Regions from separate parts of the Streptomyces sp. NBC_00989 genome, predicted to be linked through region 2. Evidence: predicted binding sites of a transcription regulator. Region 2 holds the regulator's gene; the other holds the start of a gene.
The links. Region 2 encodes HspR, which represses chaperone genes until heat shock. Its sites were predicted from a motif close to TTGAGNNNNNNNNNCTCAA; they were not measured.
Positions count from the first base shown of each region.

Region 1 (7,474 bases), 1.3 Mb from region 2:
AGACCGGTGATGGGGCTGATGACCGTCTCGGTGGTCGTCGGCACGTTCAGGGCGGCCAGCAGCAGTCCCCGGGCGGCGGCGGCCTGCTGGACGGCGGCGTCGAGTTCGGCGAGCGCGTAGGCGCCGGAACCGGCCCGCGGCGGCATCTGCTCCGCCAACTGCTCGGCGAGCCGGTGCAGTTCGGTAATGGCACCGGAGTACGCGACATGCGCCTCCAGCGCGCTGCTCTTCCCGGTGAGCGCGGCCCGTCGTACGGCGGCGACGTCGTCGAGGTCCGAGCGGAGCGCGGCGGAGATGTCGGTGTCGGCGCGGAGTTCCTCGACCTGGCGGTCGACGCGGGCGCTGCGGTCCTCGTCGGGGGCCTGGGACTTGGGGCGGCCGGCGGCGATGTACGAGGTGACCTCGTCCCGCTCGTCGGCGAGCGAGTGGGCCAGCGACAGCGCGTCCTGCGTCTGCCCGGCGAGGGTCACCAGGTCCTGGGAGTCGCTCAGTTGGCCCGAGGCGGTGATGAGGGAGGGAACACCGGCCGCGGCGATGGCGGCGGCCACGACGGCTACGGCGATGATGAGCCGGTTGCGTACGTGGGTGCGGCGCCCCCTGCCCGCGGGGTCGGGCGTGGCGGCACCGGTGGCGCCCCCCTGAGGGGCCGTCTGCTTGCCTGTGCGCCGCGGCCGCTTTTTCTGCACCGGTGCTCGCATTCCTGACTCGTGATACCCATGGGCCCGGGTGACGCTCCGTCATCCCGGTACGGCGACCCTCCCAGTGCCGGTAGGCAGTGGCCGCGCATCGTCCGGCCCGCCACCCGAAGGAGTGAACCCCGGAGGGGAGTTGGCGGGCAAGTTCCGGCGGCCGGTCCGGGGCCCTCGCGCACCGCGCCGGTTGGACGTGAGCGGCGCGCTTTGGCAGGATTCGCCGCCACGCATTCTCGGAGTGATCCATTCCAGCCCAAACCAGGCGCCTGACCTGCACGACTGCGCCCATTCGACCATGAGTGCCAACCTTTCGCGGAGCCTGTGAAGAGGTCGTGCAGACTGGCTGAATGCGTACGGAACTTGTGTCGGAACCCGGCGACCCGGACCGCCCCAACGAGGACTTCGCGAGTGTCGGCCTTCCGGCCTCGGGACAGGGCGGTTCGCTGATCGTCCTGGACGGGGTGACACCACCGAGAGGGGAGACGGGCTGTCTCCATTCGGTCCCCTGGTACACCGCGCGCCTGGGCGGCGCGCTGACCGAACTGACCGTTTCCTGCCGGGATCTGACCCTGGCGGAGATTCTCTCCCGGGCGATCCTCCGAACAGCTGAGGCCCACGCCACCACCTGTGACCTTTCTCACCCACGCACCCCACAGGCAACGGTCGCACTGGCCCGCTGGTCCCCCCAGGAGGTCGAATACCTGGTCCTCTCGGACTCCGCGCTGCTGGCCGAATCCCCGGCCGGCGAGGTGACCGCCGTACTGGACGACCGCCTCTCCCGCCTCCCCCGCTCGGCTCTCGCGACGGACGCCATGATCGACACCACGCTCCGTAACAAGGAGGGCGGCTTCTTCACGGCCGCCGCCGATCCGTCGGTCGCGGCACGCGCGGTGACGGGTTCGCTCCCCCGCGCCGACGTCCGCGCCCTCGCCGCCCTGACGGACGGGGCGACGCGGTGGGTGGAGAAGTTCGGCCAGGGCGACTGGGCGGACTGCCTCGCTCTCGTACGGAAGGAGGGGGCGCCGGAGCTGGTGACCCGGGTACGGGCGCTGGAGCGGGCGGACGCGGAGGAGCGGACGTATCTGCGGCGGAGCAAGACGCACGACGACGCGACGGTCGTGTACGCCGAGCTGTGACCGGCCGCTACGCCGGTGCCACCTCTCCCTTCGGTGTCGTCTCTCCGTCGGGTGTCACTTCTCCATGACGCCGTTCAACTGGTGGAGCAGCCGGGCCAGTTCGGCGACCTCGCGGCGGTCCCAGTGGGAGAGCTGGCTGACGTAGCGGGCCCGCCGGGCCTCGCGGACGTGGACGACCCGGCGGCGGCCCTCGTCGGTGAGGTCGACCAGCCAGGCCCGGCCGTCCGCCGGGTCGGGCTCGCGGGCGATCAGGCCCAGGTCCTCCAGGGCGCGCAGCTGGCGGGACATCGTGGCCTTGCCGACGCCGATGTAGGCGGCCAGTTCGGTGGCCCGCTGCCTGCCGTACTCGTCGAGCCGGACCAGCAGGCCGTACGCGGCGGACTCCAGGTCGGGGTGGACCTCGCGGGCCATCTCCCCCTGGTTGGCCCGGGCCCGGCGGAGCAGGAACGTCAACTCGCGCTCCAGGGACAGGTATTCGTGGTCCACGGCGAGTCCGTCGGGGCCCACGGACAACGCGCCGCCGTCTCCGGGAAGCCCGCTGCCGTTCCTGTCCTCGCCCTTGTGCACGTCAGCACCCATTGGTCCGCTTTCCCGATCGTGAAAGTTTCCGCCAAACACCGTCATCGCCGCAGCTCCGCCAGTATTTCGCAGGGCTGGACCAATGGCGTCGTCCGGACCCCCTTCCCAGGACACGGACGTGCGACAAAGGCCCGGGCCCCCTCGCGAGAGGGGACCCGGGCCCTCATCTACCGGTCGCGTCCGTCACGCCGCCACCGGAACCTCCGACGTCGCGCCGTTCGTCGCCGGCGACAGCGCCAGCTCCAGGACCTGGCGGACGTCCGTCACCGCGTGGACGTCGAGCTTGTCCAGGACCTCGGCCGGGACGTCGTCCAGGTCGGGCTCGTTGCGCTTCGGGATGATCACGGTGGTGACCCCGGCCTGGTGCGCGGCGAGCAGCTTCTGCTTCACACCGCCGATCGGGAGGACCCGACCGGTCAGGGAGACCTCACCCGTCATCGCCACGTCCGTGCGGACCAGGCGGCCGCTGAGCAGCGACGCCAGGGCCGTCGTCATCGTGACACCCGCGCTCGGGCCGTCCTTCGGCACCGAACCCGCCGGGAAGTGGATGTGCACGCCCCGGTCCTTCAAGTCGCCGACGGGCAGCTCCAGTTCGGCGCCGTGCGAGCGGAGGAAGGACAGGGCGATCTGCGCGCTCTCCTTCATCACGTCACCGAGCTGACCGGTCAGGGTCAGACCCGCCGCCCCCGTCTCCGGGTCGGCCAGCGACGCCTCGACGTAGAGGACGTCACCGCCCGCGCCGGTGACCGCGAGACCGGTGGCGACACCGGGTACGGCCGTGCGGCGCTCGGCCGGGTCCTGGGCGGACTCGGGGACGTGGTGCGGCCGTCCGATCAGACCGCGCAGATCGGCGTCGGTCACCGTGAACGGCAGCTCCCGCCGGCCCAGTTCGTGCTGGGCCGCGATCTTGCGCAGCAGCCGGGCGACGGACCGCTCCAGGGTGCGGACACCCGCCTCACGGGTGTACTCACCGGCGAGCTTGCGCAGCGCGCTCTCGTCGATGACGACCTCGTCGTCCTTGAGCCCCGCCCGCTCCAGCTGGCGCGGGAGCAGGTGGTCACGGGCGATGACGACCTTCTCGTCCTCGGTGTAACCGTCGAGCCGGACCAGTTCCATCCGGTCGAGCAGCGCCTCCGGGATGGCCTCCAGAACGTTCGCCGTCGCGAGGAACACGACGTCGGACAGGTCGAGTTCGACCTCCAGGTAGTGGTCGCGGAAGGTGTGGTTCTGCGCGGGGTCGAGGACTTCGAGAAGTGCCGCCGCCGGGTCACCCCGGTAGTCGGACCCCACCTTGTCGATTTCATCCAGCAGGACCACCGGGTTCATGGACCCGGCCTCCTTGATGGCCCGGACGATACGACCGGGGAGGGCACCCACGTACGTACGCCGGTGTCCACGGATCTCGGCCTCGTCCCGAACCCCGCCCAGCGCGACCCGCACGAACTTCCGCCCCATCGCGTGCGCGACGGACTCGCCGAGCGAGGTCTTGCCGACACCGGGCGGGCCGACGAGGGCGAGCACGGCACCACCGCGCCGACCTCCGACAACACCCAGGCCCCGCTCCGCGCGCCGCTTGCGCACGGCCAGGTACTCGGTGATGCGCTCCTTCACGTCGTTCAGACCGGCGTGCTCGGCGTCCAGGATCGCCTTGGCGCCCTGGATGTCGTACTCGTCCTGCGTCCGTTCGTTCCACGGCAGTTCGAGGACGGTGTCCAGCCAGGTGCGGATCCACGACCCCTCGGGCGACTGGTCGGAGGACCGCTCCAGCTTCTCGACCTCCTTGAGCGCGGCCTCGCGGACCTTCTCGGGAAGATCGGCGGCCTCGACCCGGGCGCGGTAGTCGTCGGACTCCTCGCCGTCGCTCGTGTCCCCGTTCAGCTCGCGCAGTTCCTTGCGGACGGCTTCGAGCTGGCGCCGCAGCAGGAACTCGCGCTGCTGCTTGTCGACGCCTTCCTGCACGTCCTTGGCGATGGTCTCGGCAACGTCCTGCTCGGCGAGGTGGTCGCGCAGGTGCTGAGTAGCAAGCTTCAGCCGGGCCACCGGTTCGGCGGTCTCCAACAGCTCGATCTTCTGCTCGGTGGTGAGGAAGGGTGAGTAACCGGAGTTGTCGGCGAGCGTGGACACATCGTCAATGGCCTGCACGCGGTCGACGACCTGCCAGGCCCCCCGCTTGCGCAGCCACGCGGTGGCCAGCGCCTTGTACTCCTTCACCAGCTCGGAAACGGAGCCGGGCAAGGGTTCGGGCAGGCTCTCGTCGAGCGCGGTGCCCTCGACCCAGAGCGCGGCACCGGGCCCGGTGGTCCCGGCCCCGATCTTCACGCGGCTACGGCCGCGGATCAGCGCACCCGGATCACCGTCGGCCAGCCGGCCGACCTGCTCGATGGTGCCGAGCACACCCGTGCTCGCGTAAGTCCCGTCGATGCGTGGCACCAGCAGGACCTTGGGCTTTCCGGGCTCGGACCGCGCGGCGGCCTGGGCGGCCTCCACGGCGGCGCGTACATCGGTGTCGTTCAGGTCCAGCGGAACCACCATTCCGGGCAGCACGACCTCGTCGTCGAGCGGCAGCACGGGCAGGGTGAGCGGTGTGGACGTCGAAGCCATGATCTCCCCTTAGGCAGTCAAGTTGAGCTATGCCGACTCAATGCTTGGGCGACTTCGATTGTTCCCCACCTGGTGTTCGCCCTGAGCGATCAGCGGTAGCGCACCGGGCTCCGTGCAGGTCAACACGGAAATGGGGCGAGGGCTTCCCGGGGAGCGGGGTGCGTTGGAGGGGTGCGCTGACGGGACGGCCGGGGCTCGACGCCCGATCTCGACGGTCGGCCTCAGCGGTCGATGTCAGTGGCGCCTGCCACGATGCCCGGACACGACGCCATCACGATCAGGAGAGACGCATGGGCACCTGGGACACCGGTCCCTTCGACAACGACACCGCTGCGGACTGGTGCGGCGACCTCGACGACGCCTCTCCGGACGCGCGTCAGGGCTTGGTGCAGGACGCACTCGTCCGAGCGGCCGACAGCACCGACTGCCTCTACGCGAACGTCGGCGACGAAGCCGTTGCGGCAGCGGCCCTGGTCGCCGCGCAAAGCCCCGGCGGCGAGCCCGCCCACCCCCACTACGGACCGGACGAGCCGCTCCCCGACCTCACCGGTCTACGCGCCCTCGCCCTCCAGGCCCTCGACCGCGTCATGACCGAACCGTCCGAACTCCTGGAGCTCTGGGACGGACGGGACGGCGCCCCCTGGCGGGCGTCGATCAACCGACTCCGCGGCACGCTCACGCCCCAGCCGCCCGGAGAACAGCTCAGCCTGAGCTGAACCCCCGCCGACGGCCCAACCGCCCGTTCCCCCTCCGGAAGGTCCACATGAGCTGGGACGTTCTTCTCCTCCACCTGCCCGACGACATCACCTCGGCGCAGGACATACCCGACGGCTACGCCCCGCGCCCACTCGGCCCACTGCACGAGGCCCTCGCGACCGTGAGCCGAGCCGAGCCCGAAACCGACCTCGCGGATCCCACCTGGGGCGACCTCACCGGACCCACCTGGTCCATCGAACTCAACATCGGCTCGGAGGATCCCGTGGACTCGATCATGTTGCACGTCCGCGGCTCCGGCGACGACGTGCTCGACTCCGTGTTCCGTCTCGCGGGCGCCTTCGGCTGCAAGGTGCTGGACTGCTCGTCAGGAGAACTGATCACTCCGGGAGTGCCCTCGGGCTGGCACGCGTTCCAGGAGTACCGCGACCGCATCGCCGACACCACACGCTGACTCGTCACGCCGCCACGCGCCCCGGTACGTCCGACAGCAGCTCGAACCACACGACCTTGCCCTGGGCCGGCCCCATCACGAAGCTCCCCCAGGCATCGGCGCACAGCTCCACGAGGGCGAGCCCGCGACCTCCTTCTCCGGGTCGGCGGACAACAACTGCGTCGAACTCGCCGCATCGGACACCGCCCTCGCCCTCCGCGAAAGCGACACCCCCACCACCGTGCTCCACACCCACCGCCCCCAACTCACCGCCCTCCTACGCCACATCCGGACCACCACCCCCCGTACCGTCACCCCGTGACAGAGCCGGAAACCAAGACCGAAACCCAGACCCTCCTCGCCGCCTACGACGAGCAGCTGCGCGCCACCCCTCCCATTCCGCCGGCCGGCGTGACGTACGAGGAGGACGGGCCGCTGTTGCGGACGGTCGGGCAGGGCCGGGGGTTTGTGAGTGGGGCGCGTGACCTCGGGGTGTACGGGGCCGAGCTCGACGCACTGATCGTCCGGCAGCAGGACTTCTTCGCGGCGCGCGGGGAGGTCATGGAGTGGAGGACCCGCGCTCATGACATCCCGGCCGACGTCCCGGACCGGCTGCGCGCGGCGGGGTTCGTGGCCGAGGAACCGGCGACCGTGCTGATCGCGCGGGCCGCTGAACTGGCCGTAGGGGAGCCCGTGCTGCCGGAGGGAGTCACGGTCCGCCGGGTCAGCGCCGAGGCGGATCTGCGGCGGCTCGGGGCACTCCAGTCGGCCGTCTGGGGCGGGGACCTGGACTGGCTGGCCACCGACCTGCTCGGCCGGATCGCCGCCGCTCCGGACGAGATGGCCGTCTACGTCGTCGAGGCGGCGGGCGAGATGGTCTGCACGGCCTGGCTCGCCTTCCGGCCGGGGACGGAGTTCGCCAGCCTGCTGGGCGGCTCGACGCTCGCCGCTTGGCGCGGCAAGGGCATCTACCGCGCCCTCGTCACCACCCGGGCCGCCCTCGCCGCCGCCCGCGGAGTCCCGTACCTGCACGTGGACGCCTCGGACGACAGCGCACCCATCCTGCGCCGCCTGGGCTTCCACGCGGTCACGACGACCACGCGGTACGTGTGGTCACCGGGCCGAGCAGATCAACCGGATCAACCGGATCAGGTGAGCGTGCGGCCCAAGTAGGCCAACAGTTGGCCGTGCGGGGCCGCGCCTGGCCGAGGCTGGACCTCGGGACCGAAGACACCGGGTATCCGGTACGCGTCGAAGCCGCCCATCCCCCGCATCACCGACAGGAGTTCCGCGCACAACTCCTCGTCCACTGAAGCCTG
Region 1 is NZ_CP108728.1:4,180,575-4,188,048, forward strand. It holds gene OG714_RS17920 (nitrate- and nitrite sensing domain-containing protein) at 1-686, opposite strand, end outside; gene OG714_RS17925 (protein phosphatase 2C domain-containing protein) at 1,040-1,828, shown strand; gene OG714_RS17930 (MarR family winged helix-turn-helix transcriptional regulator) at 1,883-2,407, opposite strand; gene lon (endopeptidase La) at 2,591-5,008, opposite strand; gene OG714_RS17940 (DUF4259 domain-containing protein) at 5,299-5,724, shown strand; gene OG714_RS17945 (hypothetical protein) at 5,772-6,176, shown strand; gene OG714_RS17950 (DUF397 domain-containing protein) at 6,271-6,477, shown strand; gene OG714_RS17955 (GNAT family N-acetyltransferase) at 6,474-7,328, shown strand; gene OG714_RS17960 (TIGR03086 family metal-binding protein) at 7,304-7,474, opposite strand, start outside.
Region 1: lon (endopeptidase La) is a predicted target of HspR. The motif match lies at 5,031-5,049, and genes of this name have one in related genera.

Region 2 (7,474 bases):
CCGCGCGGGTGGCCGTGGCCGAGCCGCAGCCCGGGGCTACGGGGACCGGCAAGGCGGAGGACGAGTCCGAGGCCGGCGACGAGAAGGACAACGGCCCTGAAGAGGGCTGACGTAGCTGACGTAGCCGACGTATCGAGCGGACAGAAGGAGGGACGTCGAGGATGAGCACCAAGGACTTCATCGAGAAGGACTACTACAAGGTCCTCGGCGTCCCCAAGGACGCCACCGAGGCCGAGATCAAGAAGGCGTACCGGAAGCTCGCCCGCGAGTTCCACCCGGACGCCAACAAGGGCAACGCCAAGGCCGAGGAGCGCTTCAAGGAGATCTCCGAGGCCAACGACATCCTCGGTGACCCCAAGAAGCGCAAGGAGTACGACGAGGCCCGCTCCCTCTTCGGCAACGGCGGCTACCGCCCGGGGCCGGGCGGCGCGGGCGGCGGCAACTTCAACTTCGACCTGGGCGACCTCTTCGGAGGCGGCGCGCAGGGCGGTGGAGCCGGGGGTGCCGGCGGTTTCGGCGGCGGGATCGGTGACGTCTTCGGCGGCCTGTTCAACCGTGGCGGCACGGGCACGACCCGTACGCAGCCCAGGCGCGGCCAGGACATCGAGTCCGAGGTCACGCTCAGCTTCACGGAGGCCATCGAAGGGGCCACGGTGCCGCTGCGGATGTCCTCGCAGCAGCCCTGCAAGGCCTGTTCGGGCACCGGCGACAAGAACGGCACACCGCGCGTGTGCCCGACCTGCGTCGGCACCGGCCAGGTGGCGCGCGGCTCCGGCGGCGGTTTCTCGCTCACGGACCCGTGCCCGGACTGCAAGGGCCGGGGCCTGATCGCCGAGCACCCGTGCATCGAGTGCAAGGGCAGCGGGCGCGCCAAGTCCTCGCGGACCATGCAGGTCCGGATCCCCGCGGGGGTCACGGACGGCCAGCGCATCCGGCTGCGCGGCAAGGGCGCACCGGGTGAACGGGGCGGTCCCGCAGGGGACTTGTACGTCATGGTGCACGTCGACGCGCACCCCGTGTTCGGCCGCAAGGAGGACAACCTCACGGTGACGGTCCCGGTGACCTTCACCGAGGCGGCACTGGGCGGCGAGGTCAGGGTGCCCACCCTGGGCGGGCCGCCGGTGACGCTGAAGCTGCCCCCGGGCACGCCCAACGGGCGGACGATGCGGGCCCGCGGCAAGGGCGCCTTCCGCAAGGACGGCACCCGGGGTGATCTCCTCGTGACCGTCGAGGTGAGTGTCCCGAAGGACGTCACGGGGAATGCTCGTGACGCACTGGAGGCGTATCGAGAGGCGACCGCGGGCGAGGACCCGCGGGCGGAGCTGTTCCAGGCCGCGAAGGGAGCATGAGAGTGATGGACGGCCGTCGACGCAATCCGTATGAACTGACCGAGGAGACCCCGGTCTACGTGATCTCGGTGGCGGCCCAGCTCTCCGGCCTGCACCCGCAGACGCTGCGCCAGTACGACCGTCTCGGCCTGGTCTCCCCGGACCGCACGGCCGGGCGCGGCCGGCGCTACTCGGCCCGCGACATCGAACTGCTGCGCACCGTCCAGCAGTTGTCGCAGACCGAGGGCATCAACCTGGCCGGCATCAAGCGCATCATCGAGCTGGAGAACCAGGTGGTCGCGCTCCAGCAGCGCGTCGCGGAACTCCAGTCGGCGGTCGAGGGCGCGGCGGCGACGATGCAGCAGCGCGAGGCCGCGGTGCACGCGTCGTACCGGCGCGACCTGGTGCCGTACCAGGAGGTCCAGCAGACCAGCGCGCTGGTGGTGTGGCGGCCGAAGCGGCAGCAGTCCTCGGACTGACGTCCACTCACTCGCGGAAGGGGCCCGGAGGTTCAACCTCCGGGCCCCTTCCGTGTGCTGGGGATGTTCAGGGCGCCAGGGCCACCCAGGCGTCGCCGGGGGCGGATTCGGTGCCGTCGGTGTGGAGGGCGGTCACCCAGTAGAAGTGGGTGGTGCCGGCGGCGGCCGTGGTGTCGGTGTACGACGTGCCGGTGACCGGGTCGGCGGTCAGGGGTTCGTACGCGGCGGTGGCCGGGTTCCAGCGGTACACCCGGTACCCGGTGATGTCGTCCCCGTAGTACGAGCTGGACAGGTCCCAGGTGAGATCGACTGCCGTCGAGCCGTCGGCGGCCCGGGCGTCGACGCTGACCAGCCAGTCCGAGGGGGTCTCCACGGTGGGCCGCAGGTCGTACTCGGTGACGGTGGTGGACACCATGGTGTCGGCCGACGTGTAGTTGGAGTTGCCAGAGGTGTCCACGGCGTCCACGAAGTACGTGTGGCTCTCGCCGTCCTGGAGATTCGCCGAGTCGACGATCCGGCTGGTTCCCGCTTTGACCGTGCCCACGTGCGTGTACTGGGTGCCGTCGTCCACCGTGCTGAGCCGGAACACGTTGTACTCGGCGAGGTCGGCGGCCGGGCTGTCGTCCCAGTCCAGGACCGTGCCGTACTCGGTGGCGGTGGCCGTGAACCCGGTGACGAGCGGCGGCGCGGTGGCGTCGCCGTAGCCGTGGGAGACGGTCTGCGAGGGGGCCGACTCCCGCCCGAGCGCGTCGACGGTCGTCACCCAGTACACGTAGAACCCGTCGCTCGGGCTCGGGACGACCGTGGTGTCGGTGCAGCTGTAGGTGTGGCGGGTGCCGTAGGCGGTGTCGGTGAGCGTCGGGGCGCAGGGCACCACCTGGGAGTCGACGACGTCGAACGTGCCGGTCGCGTTGTCGAAGCGGTGCTCGTCGCGGTGGACCCGGAACTCGGCCGGCGCGTACGGCGACACGTCCCAGGCCAGATCGATGCCGCCGCCGTCCTCCGGCCGGTTCTCCGTCTTCCAGAAGTAGGGCACGGCGAGTGGCCGGGCGTGGGAGACCACCGCCGAGTACCCGGTGTTTCCCGCCGGGTCGGTCGCCGCGACCTTGTAGTAGGAGGTCTCCCCGTACGGGGCGGTGGCATCGGTCGCCGAGTTGCTCAGATTGCGCGCGGCCACCGTGAACGGCCCGCCGGGTGCGTCGGATCTCAGCAACTGGTACGTCAGCGACCCCTCACCGGACATCCACGAGAGGCCCACCCCGTCCAGGGCGCTGTCGCCGTAGACGGTCAGATCCGTGACGGTCGGCGCCAGCCGGTCCGCTGTGGTGACGAGTTGGTCGGCACTGCCCGCGGACTCCAGGCCGGCCTTGTCCACGGCCCGCACCTCGTAGTAGTGCGCGTGACCGGAGGCCACGAGGGACTCCGCGAACGACGTACCCGTCAGCAGGCTGGTGCCGCTGACCCGATGCCAGTCGGTGTATCCCTTCGCCCGCCGGTAGACGCGATACCCGGCGAGGTCCATCTCCTTGTTCTTGGACCAGGTCAGCTTGGCCTTGCCGGCGGCCGAGTCGTACGCCACCGAAGCCCCCGTCGGGGCCAGCGGTTTCACCTTGTCGACGGTGGCCGAGGTGCGGGGTGTGTAGGCGAACTTGACGGTCGCCTTGCCGGTCCAGTTGGCGTAGTCGACGCGGAGGGTGTGCTTGCCCTTGGGGATGGTGACGTTGACGGTTTGCCTGACCGTCGAGGAGACGTTCTTCCAGAGGCTGATCTTGCGGACGCCGTCGAGGTAGACGCGGATGCCGTCCTGCGCGGAGCCAGTGAGGGCGAAGGGGCCGCCGGAGCCGAAGTCCCGGGTCACGCTCCAGCGGACGCCGAAGTTGTCCTTGGGGAGGCCGGAGGCGGGGGCGCCGCTCCAGGTCTGGTCGATCGCGTTGTCGCAGTCGGTCTTCTTCGCCGTACCGGAGAAGGCGGTGTTCGCGAAGAACTGCCGCTTGAAGACCGGGGAGGCGCAGGTCGTGGCGGCGGAGGCCGGGGCCGCGGTGGCGGCGAGGAGCCCGCCCGCGGTGGTGAGCACGACGGCGCCGGCTGCGGCGGCGGTCGTGCGTCTCGCTGGGTTCATTCGGTCCTTCGAGTCCTGATCGTCCAAGCGTCAATGGAAGGTAAAGGACGCTGTTGACGATCAGGACCCGCGAAGGACGGGCTTGGTTGTACGGGATGTGCGGTCGAGGTCGGAGACCTGCTCCGCTACTCCACCGTCACCCCTCTACAGGCGGCGTGGGTCTCGTCCTGGTGGCGAAGGTGTGGCCGTCGTTCTCGGACTCGTTGCCGTGGGCGTCGGAGGCGGTCACGGCGTAGATGTAGGTGAGGCCGGCGATACCGGTGAGGTCGGCGAACGAGGTCTCGGTGGTGCTGCCGATCTTCTCCCAGGGCCAGGACACCGATCCGAAGTACTCGATGGACACCCGGTACACGTTGTAGGTCGTCCCCGAGACCCCGGTCGAGGCCCAGGACAGCGCCACTCCGCTGTAACTGCCGCTGCCGGTGAGGCCGATCGGTGCCGGCACGGGGAGGGGGGCGACGGTGGCCGACCGGGCGGAGGTGTGTCCCGCCCTGTCGACGGCGACGACGTAGTAGTCCCTGGTGTCACCGGCCGCCAGGTACGCCGAGGTGTACGAGGCGGTGGTGAGCGGTGCGGCGCCGCTCACCAGGGTCCAGGTGCCGTCGACGTCGCGATACACCTGGTAGCCCTTGACGTCGGTCTCGGGGCTCGGGTGCCAGGTGAGGGTGGTGACCCCGGTGAACCCGGAGTGTCCGCCCACGACACCGGTCACCCGGGCGGGGGCCGCGTCGACCGTCGTGACGGGCTTGTCCGCGGTGCCCGTGGACTCGTTGCCCGCCTTGTCGTGGGCGCGGACCTCGTAGTAGTAGGTGTCGCCGGTCGCGGGCGGGGTGTCCGTGTAGGTGGTGGAGGTGGTCGTCGCGAGCGGCTCGGTGCCGAACGAGGTGCCCTTCAGGCGCCGGTAGACCCGGTACCCGGTGAGGTCCATCTCCTTGTTCTTCGACCAGGTGAGCTTGGCCTTGCCGGTCGCGGAGGAGTAGGAGACGGCGGTGCCCGTCGGGGTGAGCGGCCGGACCTTGTCGACGGTCGCCGAGGTCCGGGGCGTGTACGTGAACTTGACCTTGGCGGCGCCCGTCCAGTTGACGTAGTCGATCCGCAGGGTGTGTTTGCCCTTGGGGATCGTCACGTTGGCCGTCTTGGCCACGGTCCTGGAGGTGTTCTTCCACAGGTCGATCTTGCGGGCGCCGTCGAGGTAGACGCGGATGCCGTCGAGCCCGGAGGCGGCCAGGGCGAAGGGGCCGCCGGAGCCGAAGTCCCGGGTCACGCTCCAGCGGACGCCGAAGTTGTCCTTCGGGAGGCCCGAGGCGGGGGCGCCGGTCCAGCTCTGGTCGATCGCGTTGTCGCAGTCCGTCTTCTTCGGGGTGCCCGTGAAGGTGGTGTTCGCGAAGAACTGCCGTTTGTGGACCGGCGAGGCGCAACTGACAGCGGCGGACGCGGAACTCGTCGCGCCGGCGAGCAGGCTTCCCGCGACGGAGAGCACGACGGCGACGGCCGTCGTGTGTCTGGCTGGGTTCATGCGTACCCCTGTCGGATCGATCGCGTCGGCACACGGCCGCTGATGATCACGACTTGTGAAGAAGGGAGTTGGTTGTGCTTATCTTTGCCCGTTGATGAACTCCCCTTGAGTGGAGGGTCCGTAAAGAGCGTTTGGATGGGGTTCCGCAACGTCTCCACATACCAAACGGAACGTGGCGTTGCCATCTCGTTAAGTAGTTCCGCTTGACGCCGGTGGTCGCGGCCGCGTTGGCTTTTCAGTCACCTGGGTTGCAATGCTGCACCCACGTCCGCACGGCACCAGAAGTGAGCTCCCAATGCGTCGTATCGCCATATCCGTGGCCGCGTCCTCGCTGGCCCTCCCCCTGGCCGCCTGTGGCGTGCTCAACTCGTCGGGGAGCAGCACGGACGCGACTCCGGCGAAGGGCAACGACATCACGGTGGGCGTCCTCATGCCCGAGAAGACGAACACGCGGTACGCGGAGTTCGACTTCCCGATCATGAAGGCGAAGATCCAGGAACTCACCTCGAACAAGGGCAAGGCCGACTACGAGAACGCCGGCGGCGTCGCGGCCACGCAGGACAAGCAGATGCAGAAGATGATCGACGAGAAGGTCGACATCATCGTGCTCGACGCCGTCGACTCGCACGCCATCCGGACCATGGTGAAGAAGGCCAAGACCGCCGGCATCCCGGTCATCGCCTACGACCGGCTGGCCGAGGGCCCGATCGACGCGTACGTCTCCTTCGACGGCGAGCTGGTCGGCGAGGTGCAGGGCCGCTCCCTGGTCGAGGCGCTGGGCAGCAACGTGGACACCTCCGACAAGATCGTCATGATCAACGGCTCGCCGACCGACCCGAACGCCGCGGTGTTCAAGGGCGGGGCGCTGTCCGAGTTGCAGGGCAAGGTGACGATCGCCGAGAGCTACAACACCAAGGCCTGGGACCCGGTCGTCGCCCAGCAGGAGATGACCGAGGCGATCGGCAAGCTCGGCAAGAACAACATCGCCGCGGTGTACTCCGCCAACGACGCGATGGCCGGCGGCATCATCAAGGCCCTGAAGGCGTCGGGCCTGACGAAGATCCCGCCCGTCACCGGCCAGGACGCCGAACTCACCGCCGTGCAGCGGATCGTCACCGGCGAGCAGTACATGAGTGTCTACAAGCCGTACCCCGACCTCGCCGAGGCCGCCGCGAAGATCGCGGTCGCCAAGGTCCAGGGCAGGGACATCGAGTTCGACGCCCTCACCCGTGACACGGTCGACAGCCCCACGAACAAGAAGATCCCCTCGCAGCTGGTGTCCGTGGTCGCGCTGACGAAGGACAACATCAAGTCGACGGTGGTGGCGGACGGCATCTACAAGGTCTCCGACATCTGCACGTCCGACTACAAGTCCGCGTGCTCGGTCATCGGCCTGAAGTAACCCGCCCGCCCCGTACGGGAGTTCACGCCACGCGTGTGAACTCCACCGTCACCTCGGGCGGTCCGCCCGCCACTCCCCGGTAGATCCCCTTGTGCGGGGTCACGTCGTCGTAGTCGCGCCCCCGTCCCACCACCACATGGGACTCGTCGGGCCGGGTCCGGTTGGTGGGGTCGTAGCCGCACCAGTCGCCCGCCCAGTACTCGACCCAGGCATGGCTCTGGCCGGCCACCGGGCGGTGCAGCTCCGCCTCGCGCTCGGGGTGCAGGTAGCCGGAGACGTAGCGCGTGGGCAGGCCCAGGCCGCGCAGCAGGGCGATGGTCACGTGGGCGATGTCCTGGCAGACGCCGGCGCCCTGTTCCCAGGCCTCGGCGGCGGAGGTGTTCACACCGGTGACGCCGGGGAGGTACGCCACCCGGTCGGCGACCAGCGCCGAGACCGCCACCGCCGTCCCGTGCGGATCGAGTCCTGCGGCCGCCTTGCGCGCCTTCTTCAGCAGCTTCGGCGGGACCGTCGTACGGACCGTCGGGCCGATGAACTCCAACAGGCGTGAGTTCGTGGTCCGTTCGGTCACCTCCTGCCAGCCGGGGGAGGGGCCGAGCAGCTCCGGCGGGGACGTCTCGACCAGGCTCG
Region 2 is NZ_CP108728.1:5,525,572-5,533,045, reverse strand. It holds gene grpE (nucleotide exchange factor GrpE) at 1-110, shown strand, start outside; gene dnaJ (molecular chaperone DnaJ) at 162-1,349, shown strand; gene OG714_RS24190 (heat shock protein transcriptional repressor HspR) at 1,355-1,807, shown strand; gene OG714_RS24185 (PA14 domain-containing protein) at 1,875-3,926, opposite strand; gene OG714_RS24180 (fibronectin type III domain-containing protein) at 4,063-5,442, opposite strand; gene OG714_RS24175 (sugar ABC transporter substrate-binding protein) at 5,738-6,844, shown strand; gene OG714_RS24170 (transglutaminase domain-containing protein) at 6,867-7,474, opposite strand, start outside.